Regions from separate parts of the Kitasatospora sp. Ki12 genome, predicted to be linked through region 2. Evidence: predicted binding sites of a transcription regulator. Region 2 holds the regulator's gene; the other holds the start of a gene.
The links. Region 2 encodes HspR, which represses chaperone genes until heat shock. Its sites were predicted from a motif close to TTGAGNNNNNNNNNCTCAA; they were not measured.
Positions count from the first base shown of each region.

Region 1: a site for HspR is predicted at 1,895-1,913, ahead of lon (endopeptidase La). Genes of this name have one in related genera too.

Region 1 is NZ_BAAIHT010000001.1:954,130-963,344, forward strand. Features, by position in the region: gene lon (endopeptidase La) at 1-1,872, opposite strand, end outside; gene ACYP53_RS04035 (rhomboid-like protein) at 2,073-2,852, opposite strand; gene ACYP53_RS04040 (response regulator transcription factor) at 3,414-4,151, shown strand; gene ACYP53_RS04045 (sensor histidine kinase) at 4,247-5,434, shown strand; gene ACYP53_RS04050 (multifunctional oxoglutarate decarboxylase/oxoglutarate dehydrogenase thiamine pyrophosphate-binding subunit/dihydrolipoyllysine-residue succinyltransferase subunit) at 5,668-9,215, shown strand, end outside.
Region 2 is NZ_BAAIHT010000001.1:2,066,269-2,075,483, reverse strand. Features, by position in the region: gene ACYP53_RS09045 (Yip1 family protein) at 1-39, opposite strand, end outside; partial or broken gene manB (mannose-1-phosphate guanylyltransferase) at 280-1,353, opposite strand; gene ACYP53_RS09035 ((Fe-S)-binding protein) at 1,698-3,923, opposite strand; gene dnaK (molecular chaperone DnaK) at 4,266-6,107, shown strand; gene grpE (nucleotide exchange factor GrpE) at 6,104-6,727, shown strand; gene dnaJ (molecular chaperone DnaJ) at 6,874-8,037, shown strand; gene ACYP53_RS09015 (heat shock protein transcriptional repressor HspR) at 8,054-8,584, shown strand; gene ACYP53_RS09010 (helix-turn-helix domain-containing protein) at 8,769-9,215, shown strand, end outside.

The DNA.
Region 1 (9,215 bases), 1.1 Mb from region 2:
GGCGCCGGTCACCGCGAGGCCGGTGGCCACGCCGGGGACGGCGGTGCGGCGCTCGGCCGGCTCCTGGGCGGCCTCCGGCACGTGGTGCGGCCGGCCGATCAGCGCGCGCAGGTCCTGGGCGCCGACCGCGGCGGGCAGCTCGCGCTCGCCCAGCTCGGCCTGCGCGGCGATCTTGCGCAGCACCCGGGCGATCGAGCGCTCCAGGTTCCGGACGCCCGCCTCCCGGGTGTACTCCCCGGCGAGCCGGCGCAGCGCCGACTCGTCCACGCTGACCTGCTCACCGCCGAGGCCGGCCTTCTCCAGCTGGCGCGGGAGCAGGTGGTCGCGGGCGATGACGACCTTCTCGTCCTCGGTGTAGCCGTCCAGCCGGACCAGCTCCATCCGGTCGAGCAGCGGCTCGGGGATGGACTCCAGCACGTTGGCGGTGGCGAGGAAGACGACGTCGGAGAGGTCGAGCTCGACCTCCAGGTAGTGGTCCCGGAAGGTGTGGTTCTGCGCCGGGTCCAGTACCTCCAGCAGGGCGGCGGCCGGGTCCCCCCGGTAGTCGGAGCCGACCTTGTCGATCTCGTCGAGCAGGACGACCGGGTTCATCGAGCCGGCCTCCTTGATCGCCCGCACCAGACGGCCGGGCAGGGCGCCGACGTAGGTGCGCCGGTGGCCGCGGATCTCGGCCTCGTCCCGGACGCCGCCGAGCGCGACCCGGACGAACTTGCGGCCCATGGCGTGGGCCACGCTCTCACCGAGCGAGGTCTTGCCGACCCCGGGCGGCCCGACCAGGGCCAGCACCGCGCCCCCTCGGCGCCCGCCGATCAGGCCGAGCCCCTGGTCGGACCGCCGCTTGCGGACGGCCAGGTACTCGACGATGCGCTCCTTCACGTCGGTCAGGCCGGCGTGGTCGGCGTCCAGCACCGCGCGGGCACCGGCGATGTCGTACGCGTCCTCGGTGCGCTCGTTCCAGGGCAGCTCCAGGACGGTGTCCAGCCAGGTGCGGATCCAGGAGCCCTCGGGCGACTGGTCGGAGGAGCGCTCCAGCTTGTCGACCTCCTTGAGCGCCGCCTCGCGGACCTTCTCGGGGAGGTCGGCGGCCTCGACCCGGGCGCGGTAGTCGCCCTCCTCGTCGGCCGCCTCGCCGTTCAGCTCGGCCAGCTCCTTGCGGACGGCCTCCAGCTGGCGGCGGAGCAGGAACTCCTTCTGCTGCTTGGCCACGCCCTCCTCGACGTCCTTGCGGATGGTGTCGTTGACCTCCTCCTCGGCGAGGTGGTCGCGCAGCAGGGTCAGCGCGTACTCCAGCCGGGCGACCTGGTCGGCCTCCAGCAGCACCTTGAGCTTCTGCTCGGCGGTGACGAAGGGCGCGTAGCCGATGTTGTCGGCGAGCTCGCCGACGCCCTCGATCTGCGCGACCCGGTCGACGATCTGCCAGGCGCCGCGCCGGCGCAGCCACTGGGTGGAGAGCGCCTTGTACTCCTTGACCAGCTCGGCGGCCCGGCCGGCCACCGGGGTGCCCACCGAGGACTCCCGGAAGGGCGTGGTCTCCACCCAGAGGGCGGCGCCGGGGCCGGTGGTGCCGACGCCGATCCGGAGCCGGCGGACGGCGCGCACCAGCGCGACCGGCTGCCCGTCGGCGTTCGGGCCGTCGGCCAGCCGGCCGACCTGCTCCACGACGGCCAGCGTGCCGGCCGCCGCGTACGAGCCGTCCACCCGCGGGACCAGCAGGACCTGCGGCTTGCCGCCGGTGTCCGCGGCCCGGGCGGCCTCGACGGCGGCGCGTACCTCGGTGTCCTTCAGGTCCAGCGGGACGACCATGCCCGGCAGGACGACCTCGTCGTCGAGCGGCAGCACGGGCAGGGTGAGCGGTGTGGACGTCGATGCCATGATCTCTCCCCAGTCAGTGAAGTTGAGTCGACCTGACTAAGGCTCGGCGGGCGCCGGTTGTTCCCGGCACCTGGTTCGCCGTGAGCGAACACGATCCGGCCGGGAAGGCCCCGCGGGCGGGCCGCGGGGCGGCCGTCAAAAGGGCACGGAGAACAGACCGGACGGCACCGGGACAGCACCCGGCGCACCCCCGGAATTCCTCAGCGCGCGGTCCGCACGTGCGCCCCGCCGCGCGCGGGCGCGGCACCGCCGGCCGGCGCCGCGGCCGGACGCGGCCGGGGCGGGCGCCGCTCGGCCCGGCGCAGCCAGCGCCACAGCGCCACCCCGGTGAGCACCGCCGCCGGGTGCCCCACGGCGGTGACCACGTCCCGGTCGGAGGCGATCTGCTCGGCGATCATCAGCCCGGCGCCGCCCAGGGCGACCAGCCGCCCGCGCCAGGAGAGCAGCCCGGCCACCGCGCCCAGACAGGCGAGCACGCCGTAGCTGACCCCGATGTCCAGGTGGTCCATGACCTCGGGCGCCATCCGCCCGGTCTCCACCGCGACGACCACCACGCCCTGGGAGAGCAGGGTGGCCGTGACGTGGCCGATCGCGAAGACCGCCGCCGCCCGGGCCGGCCCGACCCTGCGCTCCAGCGGTGCGAGGGTGAAGGCGAATCCCCACAGGTAGGGCATCCAGACTTCACCGGCCACCCAGAAACCACTCAGGACCAGGGCCCGCACGGGGTGCTGCAGCAGGTTGTGCCCGTCGGAGCTGGAGGCCTCCTGCAACCGCTGCACGAGTTCCGGGTCGGCGAGCCGGGCGAAGGTCGTGGTGGCGCCCACGACGGCGAGGTACCCGAGGGTGAAGGGGTTGCGCCGGGGCGTCGGCACCCGGTCCAGCAGCCACCGCACGGCGCCGGTGCGCAGCCCGAGCCGGAGCATTCCGTACGGCGCTCCCGCGGGCACGCGGCCCCCGGCGTCCTGCCGCAGTCCCGCCATGCCGCCTCCGCTCGACGCCGCGGCCAACCGGCCCGCCCGGCGCCCGGGGCACCGGCGCGCGCCGCGGATCGCGCCCGGTCGGATGTTGTCGTGGCCACGGTACGTCGAGGTTCTGAGAGGCACCTGGGAAAAGCCCGTGAAGACCGTCGACGTAGCGGACCGCCGGATTCCTGAAATTGGTCCAGACCTTGTTCCCATTAACGCGTCAGTAGGGCCTCTGACCGGCGACTTGGCGTCAACTGGACTGCATACGTACCGTTACGCGGTGAAAATTCGCCGGGTAAGGTATCGGCCCGTGCCCACTCGTGCAGTGGGTCCGCGGGCGGCTCGAACAGCCGGCCCACGGGCCGGAAACGTCCGGTCCACCTGCCGGAAAGCATCCGCTGTCCGTACGCTGCGAAGTGCGCGGGAGAAGTGGGCGGCCGACCAGTCCGTCCTCGCCTCCCGATCGCGCGACGGGACGGCGGACCCGGCACAGTCCACGACGGAACAAGACTACGAGCGGAGCCCCGCCATCCCCACAGGTGGCCGGCCCGCAGCCCTGGGGGCGGTGGCGTGACCGTGACAGAAATTCAGCAGGACAACCACAACGCCGGCGGCGCGGTGAGCAGCCAGCGCAGAGTGCTGGTGGTTGAGGACGAACCCACGATCGCCGAGTCGATCGCGGCCCGACTGGGCGCGGAGGGGTTCAAGGTCGCCGTGGCCCACGACGGCCCCGGCGCGGTCGACGGCTTCCACACCTGGCAGCCGGACCTCGTCGTCCTCGACATCATGCTGCCCGGCTTCGACGGCCTGGAGGTGTGCCGCCGGATCCAGGCCCAGCGCCCGGTGCCGGTGCTGATGCTGACCGCGCGCGACGACGAGACGGACCTGCTGGTCGGTCTCGGCGTCGGTGCCGACGACTACATGACCAAGCCGTTCTCGATGCGCGAACTGGCCGCCCGGGTCAACGTGCTGCTGCGCCGCGTCGAGCGCGCCCAGCAGGCGGCCCGCACGCCCGCGCTCGGCAGCCTGCGCTTCGGCGAGCTGGAGATCGACCACGTGCAGCGCCGGGTCCGGCTGGCCTCGGGCGACGTCCACCTGACGCCGACCGAGTTCGACCTGCTCGCCTGCCTGGCCGCCCAGCCGCGCGCGGTGCTCACCCGCGAGCAGCTGCTGGCCGAGGTCTGGGACTGGACCGACGCGTCCGGCACCCGCACCGTGGACAGCCACGTCAAGGCGCTGCGCCGGAAGATCGGCGCCAGCTGGATCCGCACCGTGCACGGCGTCGGGTACGCACTGGAGGCCCCGCTCTCCTAGGACGGCGAGCACCGGGCGACGGGCCACCGGGGGGCCCGTGTCCGGACGACGCCGTGCCACCACGCGGGGGAAGACACGCGGGGACACAGAGACCAATGACCTTTCCACAGCAACGCAACGGGGATTCCGCCGGCACGCGGCCGCGGACCCTCGCCGCCCGTGCCGCCAGCCGGGTCTGGGCCGACATCCGGCCGCTCGACCCGGTCCGCTCGATCAAGGGCAAACTCGCCCTGCTCGTGATCGTCTCCGTGTTCCTGGCCACCGGAATGGTGGTCGTGGCGATCCGGTCCGAGACCCAGATCCGGATCATCATGGTCTTCTCCATGATCGCCTCACTGCTGTTCATGCAGTTCCTCGCGCACGGGCTGACCGCCCCGCTGCGCGAGATGACGGAGGCCGCCCGCACCATGGCCTCCGGCGACTACAGCCGCCGGGTCGAGGTGAGTTCGCGCGACGAGATCGGCGAACTGGCGGCCGCCTTCAACGCGATGGCCGCCGACCTGGAGGCCGCCGACCAGCACCGGCGCGAGCTGGTCGCCAACGTCTCGCACGAGCTGCGCACGCCGATCGCCGCGCTGCGCGCCGTCCTGGAGAACGTGGTCGACGGCGTCGTCCAGCCCAATCCGGCGACGCTCGGGGCGGCGCTGGAGCAGACCGAGCGGCTCGGCCGCCTGGTCACCCACCTGCTCGACCTCTCCAAGATCGACGACGGCGTGGTCGACCTGGACGCCCGCCCCTTCGAGGTGCGCGAGTTCCTGGACGGCGTGCTGCGCGGGGTCACCGTGGACGGCGCGACGGCCGGCGGGGCCTTCTCCCGGCGCGGGGACGTCCGGCTGGCCCTGGAGGTCAGCCCGGCCGGCCTGACCGGCGTGGCGGACCCGGAGCGGCTCCACCAGGTGGTCGCCAACCTGGTCGACAACGCCTGCAAGCACTCCCCGCCCGGCGGCACCGTGACGGTGCGCGCCAGGCCCGACTGCGAGGACGGCGCACTGGTGCTGGAGGTCCAGGACGAGGGCCCCGGCATCCCGCCGGCCGACCGCACCCGGGTCTTCGAGCGGTTCAGCCGCAGCGGCACCGCGACGGCCTCCGGCCCGGGCTCGGACGGCGGCACCGGCCTCGGCCTGGCCATCGCCCGCTGGGCCGTGGACCTGCACGGCGGACGGATCGCGGTGGCCGAGTCGCCGAGCGGCTGCCGGATCGAGGTCCGGCTGCCCGGGCGGCGCCAGGTCGAGGGCCAGGACATTTGTCACAGATCCGACACAGACGCATACGAAGATCGTTAGAGGATTTCCGTGGGGGTTTGTCCGTTTTCCTGCGGATATAGCCCCTCGCCGAGGTCGATCGGTTCCCCTCAGATGCGGCTTTCTAACGTACTTTTTCGGCCAAAGTGCAGGTCAGGACTGTGATCTGGGTGACGCCTGGCCCCCGGGGACTGCGCGATCACTGGTCAGGGGCGTAGCCTTAATCCCCGCTGTCCAAACATCCCAAAAGGAAGCGGAAGAGGGCGGTTGCCGCCGTGTCGCCACAGTCCCCTGAAACCCCCAACAGCTCGGCAAGCTCCACTGGCTTCGGCCCCAATGAGTGGCTCGTCGACGAGATCTACCAGCAGTACCTCCAGGACCCGAACTCGGTCGACCGAGCCTGGTGGGACTTTTTCGCCGACTACAAGCCCGGTACCGAGGTGACCCCAGTGACCCAGGCCGCGACCCAGGCCGGCCCCACGCCGACCCCTGCCGCTGCCCCCGCGCCCGCCGCCGCTGCTGCTCCGGCCGCGACCGCCCCCGCCGCACCGGCCGCTCCGGCCGCTCCGGCTCCGGCTGCCGCCCCGCTCGCCGCCGCGCCCGCCGCGCCCCCGGCCCCGAAGGCCGCCGCCCCGGCCGTGGCCGCGCCGGCCCCGGCCGCCGGCCCCGAGCTGATCCAGCTGCGCGGCCCGGCCAAGGCCGTCGCCACCAACATGGACGCCTCGCTGGAGGTGCCGACCGCGACCTCGGTCCGCGCCGTGCCGGCGAAGCTGTTGATCGACAACCGCATCGTCATCAACAACCACCTGCAGCGCGCCCGTGGCGGCAAGGTCTCCTTCACCCACCTGATCGGCTACGCCCTGGTCCAGGCCATCAAGGCCTCCCCGGGGATGAACTACAGCTACAAGGTGGAGGACGGCAAGGCCTTCCTGGTCAAGCCGGAGCACGTCAACCTCGGCCTGGCGATCGACCTGGTCAAGCCGAACGGCGACCGCCAGCTGGTCGTCGCGGCGATCAAGAAGGCCGAGACGCTCGACTTCTTCGGCTTCTGGCAGGCCTACGAGGACATCGTCCGCCGGGCCCGCGCCAACAAGCTGACCATGGACGACTTCACCGGCGTCACGGTCTCGCTGACCAACCCCGGCGGCATCGGCACCGTGCACTCCGTGCCGCGCCTGATGCAGAACCAGGGCACCATCGTCGGCGTCGGCGCCATGGAGTACCCGGCCGAGTTCCAGGGCTCCGCCCCGGAGACCCTGGCCCGCCTGGGCGTCTCCAAGATCATGACGCTGACCTCGACCTACGACCACCGCGTCATCCAGGGCGCGGCGTCGGGCGAGTTCCTGCGCACGATCCACCAGCTGCTGCTCGGGCAGAACGGCTTCTACGACGAGATCTTCGAGTCGCTGCGGATCCCGTACGAGCCGGTCCGCTGGGCCACCGACGTCGCCACCACCCACGACGACGAGGTCAACAAGACCGCCCGCGTCATGGAGCTCATCCACGCGTACCGCGTGCGCGGCCACCTGATGGCCGACACCGACCCGCTGGAGTACAAGCAGCGCAAGCACCCCGACCTGGACGTCGTCCAGCACGGCCTCACCCTGTGGGACCTGGAGCGCGAGTTCGCGGTCGGCGGCTTCGGCAGCCAGAAGATGATGAAGCTCCGCGACATCCTCGGCCTGCTGCGCAACACGTACTGCCGCACCGTCGGCATCGAGTACATGCACATCCAGGACCCGAAGCAGCGCAAGTGGCTGCAGGAGCGCCTGGAGAAGCCGTACACCAAGCCGGAGCGCGAGGAGCAGCTGCGGATCCTCCGCCGCCTGAACTCGGCCGAGGCCTTCGAGACCTTCCTGCAGACCAAGTACGTCGGGCAGAAGCGGTTCTCGCTGGAGGGCGGCGAGTCGCTCATCCCGCTGCTGGACGCCACCATCGACGCCGCCGCCGAGCACCGCCTCGACGAGGCCGTCATCGGCATGGCCCACCGCGGCCGCCTGAACGTGCTGGCCAACATCGTCGGCAAGCCGTACGCCCGGATCTTCGGCGAGTTCGAGGGCAACCTCGACCCGAAGTCGATGCACGGCTCGGGCGACGTCAAGTACCACCTGGGCGCCGAGGGCACCTTCACCGGCCTGGACGGCGAGACCATCAAGGTCTCGCTGGCCGCCAACCCGTCCCACCTGGAGACGGTCGACCCGGTCGTCGAGGGCATCGTCCGCGCCAAGCAGGACATCCTGGACCAGGGCGGCACCACCTTCCCGGTGCTGCCGATCCAGGTCCACGGCGACGCGGCCTTCGCCGGCCAGGGCGTGGTCGCGGAGACCCTGAACATGTCGCAGCTGCGCGGCTACCGCACCGGCGGCACGATCCACCTGGTGGTCAACAACCAGGTCGGCTTCACCGCCGCCCCGGCGTCCTCGCGCTCCTCGATGTACTGCACCGACGTGGCCCGGATGATCGAGGCCCCGATCTTCCACGTGAACGGCGACGACCCGGAGGCCGTGGTCCGCGTCGCGCGGCTCGCCTTCGAGTTCCGCCAGGAGTTCCACAAGGACGTGGTGATCGACCTCATCTGCTACCGCCGCCGCGGTCACAACGAGGCCGACAACCCGTCGTTCACCCAGCCGCTGATGTACGACCTGATCGACAAGAAGCGCTCGGTGCGCAAGCTGTACACCGAGGGCCTGATCGGTCGCGGCGACATCACCATGGAAGAGGCGGAGCAGGCGCTCCAGGACTTCCAGGGCCAGCTGGAGAAGGTCTTCGCCGAGGTCCGCGACGCGGCCCAGACGCCAGCCGACGCCACCGCCGGCAAGCCGGTCGCCGACTTCCCGGTCTCCATCCAGACCGGCATCTCCCAGGAGATGGTCAAGCGGATCGCCGCCTCGCAGGTCAACCTGCCGGACTGGCTGACCGTCCACCCGCGCCTGCTGCCGCAGCTGCAGCGCCGCGCCGCCTCGGTCGAGGACAACACCATCGACTGGGCGATGGGCGAGACCCTCGCCATCGGCTCGCTGCTCATGGAGGGCCACCCGGTCCGCCTGGCCGGCCAGGACAGCCGCCGCGGCACCTTCGGCCAGCGGCACGCCGTCCTGATCGACCGCAAGACCGGCGAGGACTACACCCCGCTGCAGTACCTCACCGAGGACCAGGCCCGCTACACCGTCTACGACAGCCTGCTGTCGGAGTACGCGGCCATGGGCTTCGAGTACGGCTACTCGCTGACCCGCCCGAACGCGCTGGTCATGTGGGAGGCGCAGTTCGGCGACTTCGTCAACGGCGCGCAGACCGTGGTGGACGAGTACATCGCCTCCGCCGAGCAGAAGTGGGGCCAGCACTCCGGCGTCACCCTGCTGCTGCCGCACGGCTACGAGGGCCAGGGCCCGGACCACTCGTCCGCCCGCCCGGAGCGCTTCCTCCAGCTGTGCGCGCAGAACAACATGACGGTCGCCATGCCGACCCTGCCGTCGAACTACTTCCACCTGCTGCGCTGGCAGGCGCACAACCCGCACCACAAGCCGCTGGTCGTCTTCACCCCGAAGTCGATGCTGCGTCTGAAGGCCGCGGCAAGTGCGACCGAGGAGTTCCTGTCCGGCTCGTTCCGCCCGGTCATCGGCGACACCACCGTCGACCCGGCGCAGGTCCGCAAGGTGGTCATCACCGCCGGCAAGTTCTACTACGACCTGGAGGCGGCCCGCACCGAGCGCGGCGTCACCGACACCGCGATCGTCCGGGTCGAGCGGCTCTACCCGCTGCCGGTGGCCGAGCTCCAGGAGGAGCTGGCCCGCTACGGTGAGAACGTCCAGTTCGTCTGGGCGCA
Region 2 (9,215 bases):
GTCGGCGCCCTGACCGCTGTCGTATCGATTACCAGCCACGGTCCGAAGGTACCCGTCCGGCCCAACCCGCGTCGGCCCCGGACGAAGCCGGGGCCGGTTTGCAGCCAGCCTGAGACGAACGGGGCCGAAAGCCGCCCCGGAGCGACACGGAGCGGGTGCTCCGTGGTCCGCCGACTCCGCCGGGGCCTCCGACTCCGCCGGGCGCTACCGCTGCGCGGTGACCGACGGCCCGTGCACGGCCGCCGCCGCGCTGGTGCCGGCCGGGCAGCCGCCCGGGCCGGCCGAGGTGCGGACGGCGCCGACCGGCAGCAGCGTGCCGCAGGCGATCCGGATGCCGTTCGGCAGCTCGTTGTCGGACTCCACGATCGCGCCGTCGCCGATCACCGCGCCGTCCAGCGCCGAGCGGTCGCCGATGCTGGCGTAGGCGCCGACGATCGAGTCCTTGACCAGGCTGTCCGGGCCGATGACCGCGCCGGGCAGGATCACGCTGGCCTCGACGATCGCGCCGGCCTCGACGACCGCGTCCGCGGAGACCACGGTGCCGCCGCTGAGCACCGCGCCCGGGTGGACGGTGGCGCCGGGCAGCAGCAGGGCGTCGCCGGTCGGGCCGGGAACGGCCGGGGAGTCGACCTTGCCGAGCACCAGGTCGGCCGAGCCGCGGACGAAGGCGGCCGGGGTGCCGAGGTCCAGCCAGTACGAGGTGTCCACCACGCCGCGCAGCAGGGCCCCGGTGGCCAGCAGCTCGGGGAAGGTCTCGCGCTCGACGGACACCTCGCGGCCGGCCGGGATGCGGTCGATCACGGAGCGGGTGAAGACGTAGCAGCCGGCGTTGATCTGGTCGGTGACGATCTGCTCCGGGGTCTCCGGCTTCTCCAGGAACTCCAGCACCCGCCCGTTCCCGTCGGTCGGGACGAGGCCGAAGGCGCGCGGGTCCTCGACCCGGGTGAGGTGCAGGGTGACGTCGGCCCCGGCGGCCACGTGGCCGTCGCGCAGGGCGGCGATGTCGACACCGGAGAGGATGTCGCCGTTGAAGACCAGGACCGGCTCGTCCGGGCCGCAGGTCAGGCCGGAGGCGGCGTTGCGGATGGCCCCGCCGGTGCCCAGCGGCTCGCGCTCGGTCAGGTAGACCAGCTCGATGCCGTACGGGGTGCCGTCCTGGAAGTGGTCCTCGAACACCTCGGCCAGGTAGGAGGTGGCCAGCACGACGCGGGTGACGCCGGCGGCGGCCGCGCGGGCCAGCTGGTGCGCGATGAACGGGACGCCTGCCACCGGCAGCATCGGCTTGGGGGTGTGGGTGGTCAGCGGACGCAGTCGCGTGCCCTTACCACCGACCAGCATGATCGCCTCGGTCATGGTCTGCGCTGTTCCCCTTGTGGTCTCTGCGGCCCGGCCCGGCGGGCCGTTGCCTCCGTCGGTGTTCTGGACCCGTCCGTCCGGCGCGGGTCGGCGCCCGTCCGGTTTTCCGTCCGGAACGGGCCGACCGGCTCGGAGCCGGTCCGGCGCCTACTGTATTTCCTTCCAACCGAATGCCCGTCCGGCCCCTGTGCGACGGATGTCACTCCGGGTTCTCCCCCGGTACCGCCGCGAGCCGCCGGGGCCGCCCAAAAGCCCGGCCCGGCGGGCGCGTTGGCGGCGTCCACCGGGCCGGGCAGTTGTAGCAGAACTGTCGAACAGCGGGGCTGCCGGGCAGCGGACGGTCAGGCGTCCACCGTCGCGGGCTGCTCCTCGGCCTCGGCCGGCGGGACGGCCTTGACGGAGTCCAGCAGCAGCTGGGCCACGTCGACCACCTTCAGGTGCTCCTTGGCCGCGCCCTCGTTCTTCTTGCCGTTGACCGAGTCGGAGAGCATCACCAGGCAGAACGGGCAGGCGGTGGAGACGATGTCCGGGTTGAGGGACAGCGCCTCGTCCACGCGCTCGGTGTTGATCCGCTTGCCGATGCGCTCCTCCATCCACATCCGGGCGCCGCCGGCGCCGCAGCAGAAGCCGCGCTCCTTGTGGCGGTGCATCTCCTGCTGGCGCAGACCGGGGACCTTGTCCATGATCTCGCGCGGCGGGCTGTAGACCTTGTTGTGGCGGCCCAGGTAGCAGGGGTCGTGGTAGGTGATCAGGCCCTCGACCGGGTTGACCGGGACGAGCTTGCCCTCGTCGATCAGGTGCTGCAGCAGCTGGGTGTGGTGGATCACCTCGAAGTGCCCGCCGAGCTGCGGGTACTCGTTGGCGATGGTGTTGAAGCAGTGCGGGCAGGTGGCCACGATCCGCTTGGTCGGGGCGTCCTCCAGCGCGGCGTTCAGCGTCTCCACGTTCTGCGCGCCGAGCATCTGGAACAGGAACTCGTTGCCCAGGCGGCGCGGGGAGTCACCGGTGCAGGTCTCCTCCTTGCCGAGGATCGCGAACTTCACGCCCGCGGTGTGCAGCAGCTCGGCGAAGGCCTTGGTGGTCTTCTTGGCGCGGTCCTCCAGGGCGCCGGCGCAGCCGACCCAGTAGAGGTACTCGACCTCGGCGGGGTCGATGTCCTCGCCGATCACCGGCACCTCGATGCCGGTCTCCTTCTTGAGCTCCTTGACCCAGTCCAGGCGCGCCTTGGTGGCCATGCCCCACGGGTTGCCCTTGTTCTCCAGGTTCTTGAGCATCGTCCCGGCCTCGGTCGGGAAGTTGCTCTCGATCATCACCTGGTAGCGGCGCATGTCGACGATGTGGTCGATGTGCTCGATGTCCACCGGGCACTGCTCGACGCAGGCGCCGCAGGTGGTGCAGGACCACAGCACGTCCGGGTCGATGACGCCGTTCTCTTCCGCGGTGCCGATCAGCGGGCGCTCGGCCTCGGCCAGCGCGGCCGCCGGGACGTCCTTGAGCTGCTCGGGGGTCGCCTGCTCCTCGCCCTCCATGTCCTTGCCGCCGCCGGCCAGCAGGTACGGCGCCTTGCCGTAGGCGTGCTCGCGCAGGCTCATGATCAGCAGCTTCGGCGAGAGCGGCTTGCCGGTGTTCCAGGCGGGGCACTGCGACTGGCAGCGGCCGCACTCGGTGCAGGTGGAGAAGTCGAGGATGCCCTTCCAGGAGAAGTGCTCGACCTGGGAGACGCCGAAGACGGCGTCGTCGGCCGGGTCCTCGAAGTCGATCGGCTGACCGTCGCTGGTCATCGGACGGAGGGCGCCGAGCGCGGTGCCGCCGTCCTCCTCGCGCTTGAAGTAGATGTTGAAGAAGCCGAGGAACCGGTGCCAGGCCACACCCATCGACGGGTTGAGGCCGATGGTGGTCGCCCACGCGAACGAGATGCAGATCTTCAGCATCGCGAACAGGTAGATCAGGTTCTCCAGCGTGCCGTGCGACAGGCCGCTGAGCGCGGTGACGAGCGGGTACGAGACCAGGTGCTCGGGACCGTACGAGTCGACGCCCTTGAGGGCGCCCTCCAGCGCGCGCAGCATCGTGATGCAGAGGCCGATGCCGAGGATCGTGTACTCGACGTAGAAGGCCTGCCAGGCGATCGAGCCGGCGAAGCGGGACTTGCGGCCGGACCGCGACGGCAGGCTCATCAGCCGGATCACGATCAGGACCAGGATGCCCAGCGTGGTCAGGGTGCCGAGCAGCTCGACGAAGAGCTGCCAGATCATCCAGTGGCCGATGACCGGCAGGTCGAAGTCGGCGTCGAAGAGCTGGCCGAACGCGTTGACGATGGTCAGCACCAGGCTGAAGAAGCCGACGGCGACGAACCAGTGGGCGATGCCCACGATCCCCCAGCGGTTCATCCTGGTGTGACCGAAGAATTCGGTCGCGAGGGTCTTCGCCCGCTGGGCGGGCTGCCCGAAGCGGGTGGAGTCCGCCGCTCCGGTGCGCACCACCTTGTAGATGTACAGCGCCGCACGGGCGGCGAGCGCGGTGCCGATCACAAATGTGACCAGCGAGATGACGATCGCTGCTAGCTGCATCGGCTCTCCGTCTCCTGCGGCTTTGCGGTTGAGCAGTCTCTGCGGTCCTACGGTTGTCGACCTGAGTGTACTGGTCGGTAACTTGCCGGGCCGACGGCCCGGACATTACCGGTCGGCAACAGTTCTCCAGAAGATTCCCAAGCTATGGCGGCAGTCACGTGACCGCACGCGCGCCACGGCGCCCGCCGCTCCACTACCGCCCCACCACCGTCCCGCCCACGCCCCATCGGTCGATTCCGCTCAGCAAAGTTGAGCGACTGGCACTCATAGCTGTTGACGCTGCCCGTCGAGTCGTGCATCCTTGAGCCTGTAAAGCTCAACTCTTCCGTGGAGGTACCTACGATGGCACGCGCGGTCGGCATCGACCTCGGCACGACGAACTCGGTCGTCAGCGTTCTGGAGGGTGGCGAGCCCACCGTCATCACGAACGCCGAGGGCGCTCGGACCACGCCGTCCGTCGTCGCCTTCGCCAAGAACGGCGAGGTCCTGGTCGGCGAGGTGGCCAAGCGTCAGGCGGTCACCAACGTCGACCGCACCATCCGCTCGGTGAAGCGCCACATGGGCACCGGGTGGAAGATCAACATCGACGGCAAGGACTTCAACCCCCAGCAGATCTCGGCCTTCGTGCTGCAGAAGCTGAAGCGGGACGCCGAGGCGTACCTGGGCGAGACCGTCACCGACGCCGTCATCACCGTCCCGGCGTACTTCAACGACTCCGAGCGCCAGGCCACCAAGGAGGCCGGTGAGATCGCGGGCCTCAACGTCCTGCGCATCGTCAACGAGCCCACCGCGGCCGCCCTGGCGTACGGCCTCGACAAGGACGACCAGACCATCCTGGTCTTCGACCTCGGCGGCGGCACCTTCGACGTCTCCCTGCTGGAGATCGGCGACGGGGTCGTCGAGGTGAAGGCCACCAACGGTGACAACCACCTCGGTGGTGACGACTGGGACCAGCGCGTCGTCGACCACCTGGTCAAGGTCTTCCAGTCCGGCCACGGCGTCGACCTGTCCAAGGACAAGATGGCCCTGCAGCGTCTGCGCGAGGCCGCCGAGAAGGCCAAGATCGAGCTGTCCTCGTCCTCCGAGACCTCGATCAACCTGCCGTACATCACGGCCTCCGCCGAGGGCCCGCTGCACCTGGACGAGAAGCTCACCCGGGCCCAGTTCCAGCAGCTGACCGCGGACCTGCTGGAGCGCTGCAAGGTCCCGTTCCACAACGTCATCAAGGACGCCGGCATCTCGCTCTCCGAGATCGACCACGTCGTCCTGGTCGGCGGCTCCACCCGCATGCCGGCCGTCGCCGAGCTCGTCAAGGAGCTGACCGGCGGCCAGGACGCCAACAAGGGCGTCAACCCGGACGAGGTCGTCGCCATCGGCGCCGCGCTCCAGGCCGGTGTCCTCAAGGGCGAGGTCAAGGACGTCCTGCTGCTCGACGTCACCCCGCTGTCCCTCGGCATCGAGACCAAGGGCGGCATCATGACCAAGCTGATCGAGCGCAACACCACGATCCCGACCAAGCGCTCCGAGATCTTCACCACGGCCGAGGACAACCAGCCGTCCGTGCAGATCCAGGTCTACCAGGGCGAGCGCGAGATCGCCGCGTACAACAAGAAGCTCGGCATGTTCGAGCTGACCGGCCTCCCGCCGGCGCCGCGCGGCCTGCCCCAGATCGAGGTCACCTTCGACATCGACGCCAACGGCATCATGCACGTCGGCGCGAAGGACCTCGGCACCGGCAAGGAGCAGAAGATGACCGTCACCGGCGGCTCCTCGCTGCCGAAGGACGAGGTCGACCGCATGCGCCGCGAGGCCGAGCAGTACGCCGAGGACGACCACAAGCGCCGCGAGGCCGTCGAGACCCGCAACTCCGCCGAGCAGCTCGTCTACTCGACCGAGAAGTTCATCGCCGACAACGCGGAGAAGCTCCCGGCCGACGTCAAGACCGAGGTCGAGACCGCCATCGGCGAGCTCAAGGAGGCCCTGAAGGGCGAGGACATCGCGAAGATCCGCGAAGCCTCGGAGAAGGTCTCCACCACCGCCCAGAAGCTCGGCCAGGCGCTGTACGCCAACGCCGACGCCGCCGGTGCCGCCCCCGCCGGTGAGTCCGCCCAGGCCAAGGACGACGACGTCGTCGACGCCGAGATCGTGGACGACGAGAAGCCCAAGGGTGGTGCGTCGGCATGACGGACAAGCCGCAGGGCGGCAAGCCCGGCGACGACTCCGCCGCCGAGGAGGCCGTGATCAAGGCCGCCGAGGAGGCAGCGGCGGCCGGTGCCGGCGAGGGCTCCCCCGAGGAGCTCGCCACCGCCAAGCGCGAGCTGGCCGAGCGCACCGCGGACCTGCAGCGCCTGCAGGCCGAGTACCAGAACTACCGGAAGCGGGTCGAGCGCGACCGGCTGACCGTCCGCGAGATCGCGGTCTCCAACATCCTGGAGTCCCTGATCCCGGTCCTGGACGACATCGGCCGCGCCCGCGAGCACGGCGAGGTCACGGGCGGCTTCAAGTCCGTCGCCGAGTCGCTGGAGACGGTCGTCGCCAAGCTGGGCCTCCAGCAGTTCGGCAAGGAGGGCGAGCCTTTCGACCCGACCATGCACGAGGCGCTGATGCACAGCTACTCCTCGGACGTCACCGAGGACACCTGCGTGCAGATCCTCCAGCCCGGCTACCGCATCGGCGAGCGGATCATCCGCCCGGCGATGGTCGCCGTCGCGGAGCCCCAGCCGGGCACCCAGACGGCCTCCGCCCCGGACGCCGACGCCAAGTCCGGCGACGCGGACACGTCCGACGGTGGCTCGGACAGCTGACCACCTGTGACAGCTGACAACCAGTGCGCTGCGGAGTCGTACGCCGGCCAGTACGGCGGCCGGCTCCGCAGCGCGTTGTCGACGGCCGTGCGTTCCCGTGCTGTTGACAACACAGTGACGATGGACATCGGGAGGTGGCGGAGGCCATGAGTGGCAAGGACTATGTCGAGAAGGACTACTACAAGGTCCTCGGCGTGCCCAAGGACGCCACCGCCACCGAGATCAAGAAGACGTACCGCAAGCTCGCGCGCGAGTTCCACCCGGACGCCAACAAGGGTGACGCCAAGGCCGAGGAGCGCTTCAAAGACATCTCCGAGGCGTACGACGTCCTCTCCGACGAGAAGCGCCGCAAGGAGTACGACGAGGCCCGCAGCCTCTTCGCCAACGGCGGCTTCCGGGCCGGCGGCGGCCCCGGCGGCACCGGCAGCTACAGCTTCGACTTCGGCGACCTCTTCAGCGGCAACCAGGGCGGCGGCACCGGCGGCGGCGGGATCGGCGACGTCTTCGGCGGCCTCTTCAACCGCGGCGGCACCCGGCAGGCCCAGCCCCGGCGCGGCGCCGACGTCGAGACCGAGGTGACGCTCTCCTTCGAGGAGGCCGTCGACGGCGCGACCGTCCCGCTCCGGATGACCAGCCAGGCCCCCTGCCGCACCTGCAACGGCACCGGCGCCAGGTCCGGCACCACGCCGCGGGTCTGCCCCACCTGCGTCGGCGCCGGCACCGTCAGCCGCGGCCAGGGCGCCTTCGCGCTCTCCGAGCCGTGCAAGGACTGCCGCGGCCGGGGCATGATCGTCGACGACCCGTGCACCGACTGCCACGGCAGCGGCCGGGCCAGCTCCGCCCGCACCATGCAGGTCCGCATCCCGGCCGGCGTCCAGGCCGACCAGCGCATCCGCCTCAAGGGCAAGGGCGCCCAGGGCGAACGCGGCGGACAGCCCGGCGACCTCTACGTCACCGTGCACGTCGACCCGCACCCCGTCTTCGGCCGCAAGGGCGACAACCTCACCGTCACCGTCCCCGTCGCCTTCCACGAAGCGGCCCTCGGCGCCACCATCGAGGTACCCACCCTCGGCGGCCCCGCCGTGAAGCTCAAGCTGCCCCCGGGCAGCGCCAACGGCCTCACCATGCGCGCCCGCGGCAAGGGCGCCACCCGCAAGGACGGCACCCGCGGCGACCTCCTCGTCACCGTCGAGGTCGTGGTGCCCCAGCACGTCACCGGCGACGCGCTGAACGCCCTGGAGCAGTACCGCGAGGCCACCGCCTCCGACGATCCGCGCGCGGCCCTCTTCCGGGCGGCGAAGGGAGCGTGACGACCAGATGTCCCCGATGAATCCGATGAATCCGGTCAACCCCGACGGGTCGATCGGCCCCGGCGTCGGCGAGGGCCTCCCCGGCGACGGCACCCGCCGCACCCGCCGGGTCCCCTCGGCCGCACCGCCGTACGTCCTCACCGAGGACACCCCGGTGTACGTCATCTCGGTGGCCGCCGAACTGTCCGGACTGCACCCGCAGACCCTCCGCCAGTACGACCGCCTCGGCCTGGTCTGCCCCGACCGCACCGCCGGCCGCGGCCGCCGCTACTCCGCCCGCGACATCCAGCAGCTGCGCGAGGTCCAGCGGCTCTCCCAGGACGAGGGCATCAACCTGGCGGGCATCAAGCGGATCATCGAGCTGGAGAACCAGGTCACCGCCCTCCAGTCCCGGGTCACCGAACTCGTCGACTCCCTGGAAGGCGCCGCCACCGCCCTCCAGCAGCGCGAGGCCGCCGTCCACGCCTCCTACCGCCGCGACCTCGTCCCGTACCAGCCCCCCACGCCCCAGTCCAGCGCCCTCGTCGTCTGGCGCCCCAAGCGCTGACCCGCCCGCCCGGACCCCGCCGCCGGCCCCCTCCTGTTCGGGGGGTGCCGGCGGCTCGGCCTTGGTGAGAGGGTGCGGTCATCAATCCCTCTTCGGAGGGCGCACCGGATCTGGCATGCTGAAACGCGATTCAGCGTCAGCGCTGACGGGACGCAGGTATCACGGTAACGGCAAGGAGTCGCGGATGAGTGAACGAGAGCAGCCCCTTGCCGCCGGCTTGACCGTGCTCTCGACAGAAGCACGGGAGCTATTTCTCACCGTTCTCCGAGGAGACGGCAGGCTGCCATCGGGCACCAATACCGATCAGAATGATTCTGCGCGCGACGAGCTGGCGAGGATTGGCCTTCTCGTTCCCGACAGCGATGATCCGACTGTTTTCGTAGCCGCCGACCCCACACAGCTCTCAGCCAGCCTCAGCCATTCGTGGCAGCGTCAGGCCTTGGAGCTCCTGTCACGAGCCGTCTCCCTGCCCTCCGAACTGCAGGAACTCGCTCGGGAATTCCATTCCCCGAAGCAACGCGGCGGATCGATCGAGTATGTGCAGGGCAAGGCTCTTATCCGTCAGCGGCTGGAGCAGTTCAGAGAATCCGGGCTCGAGGAAGCCCTGGCGCTCCAACCCGGCGGCCCGCGC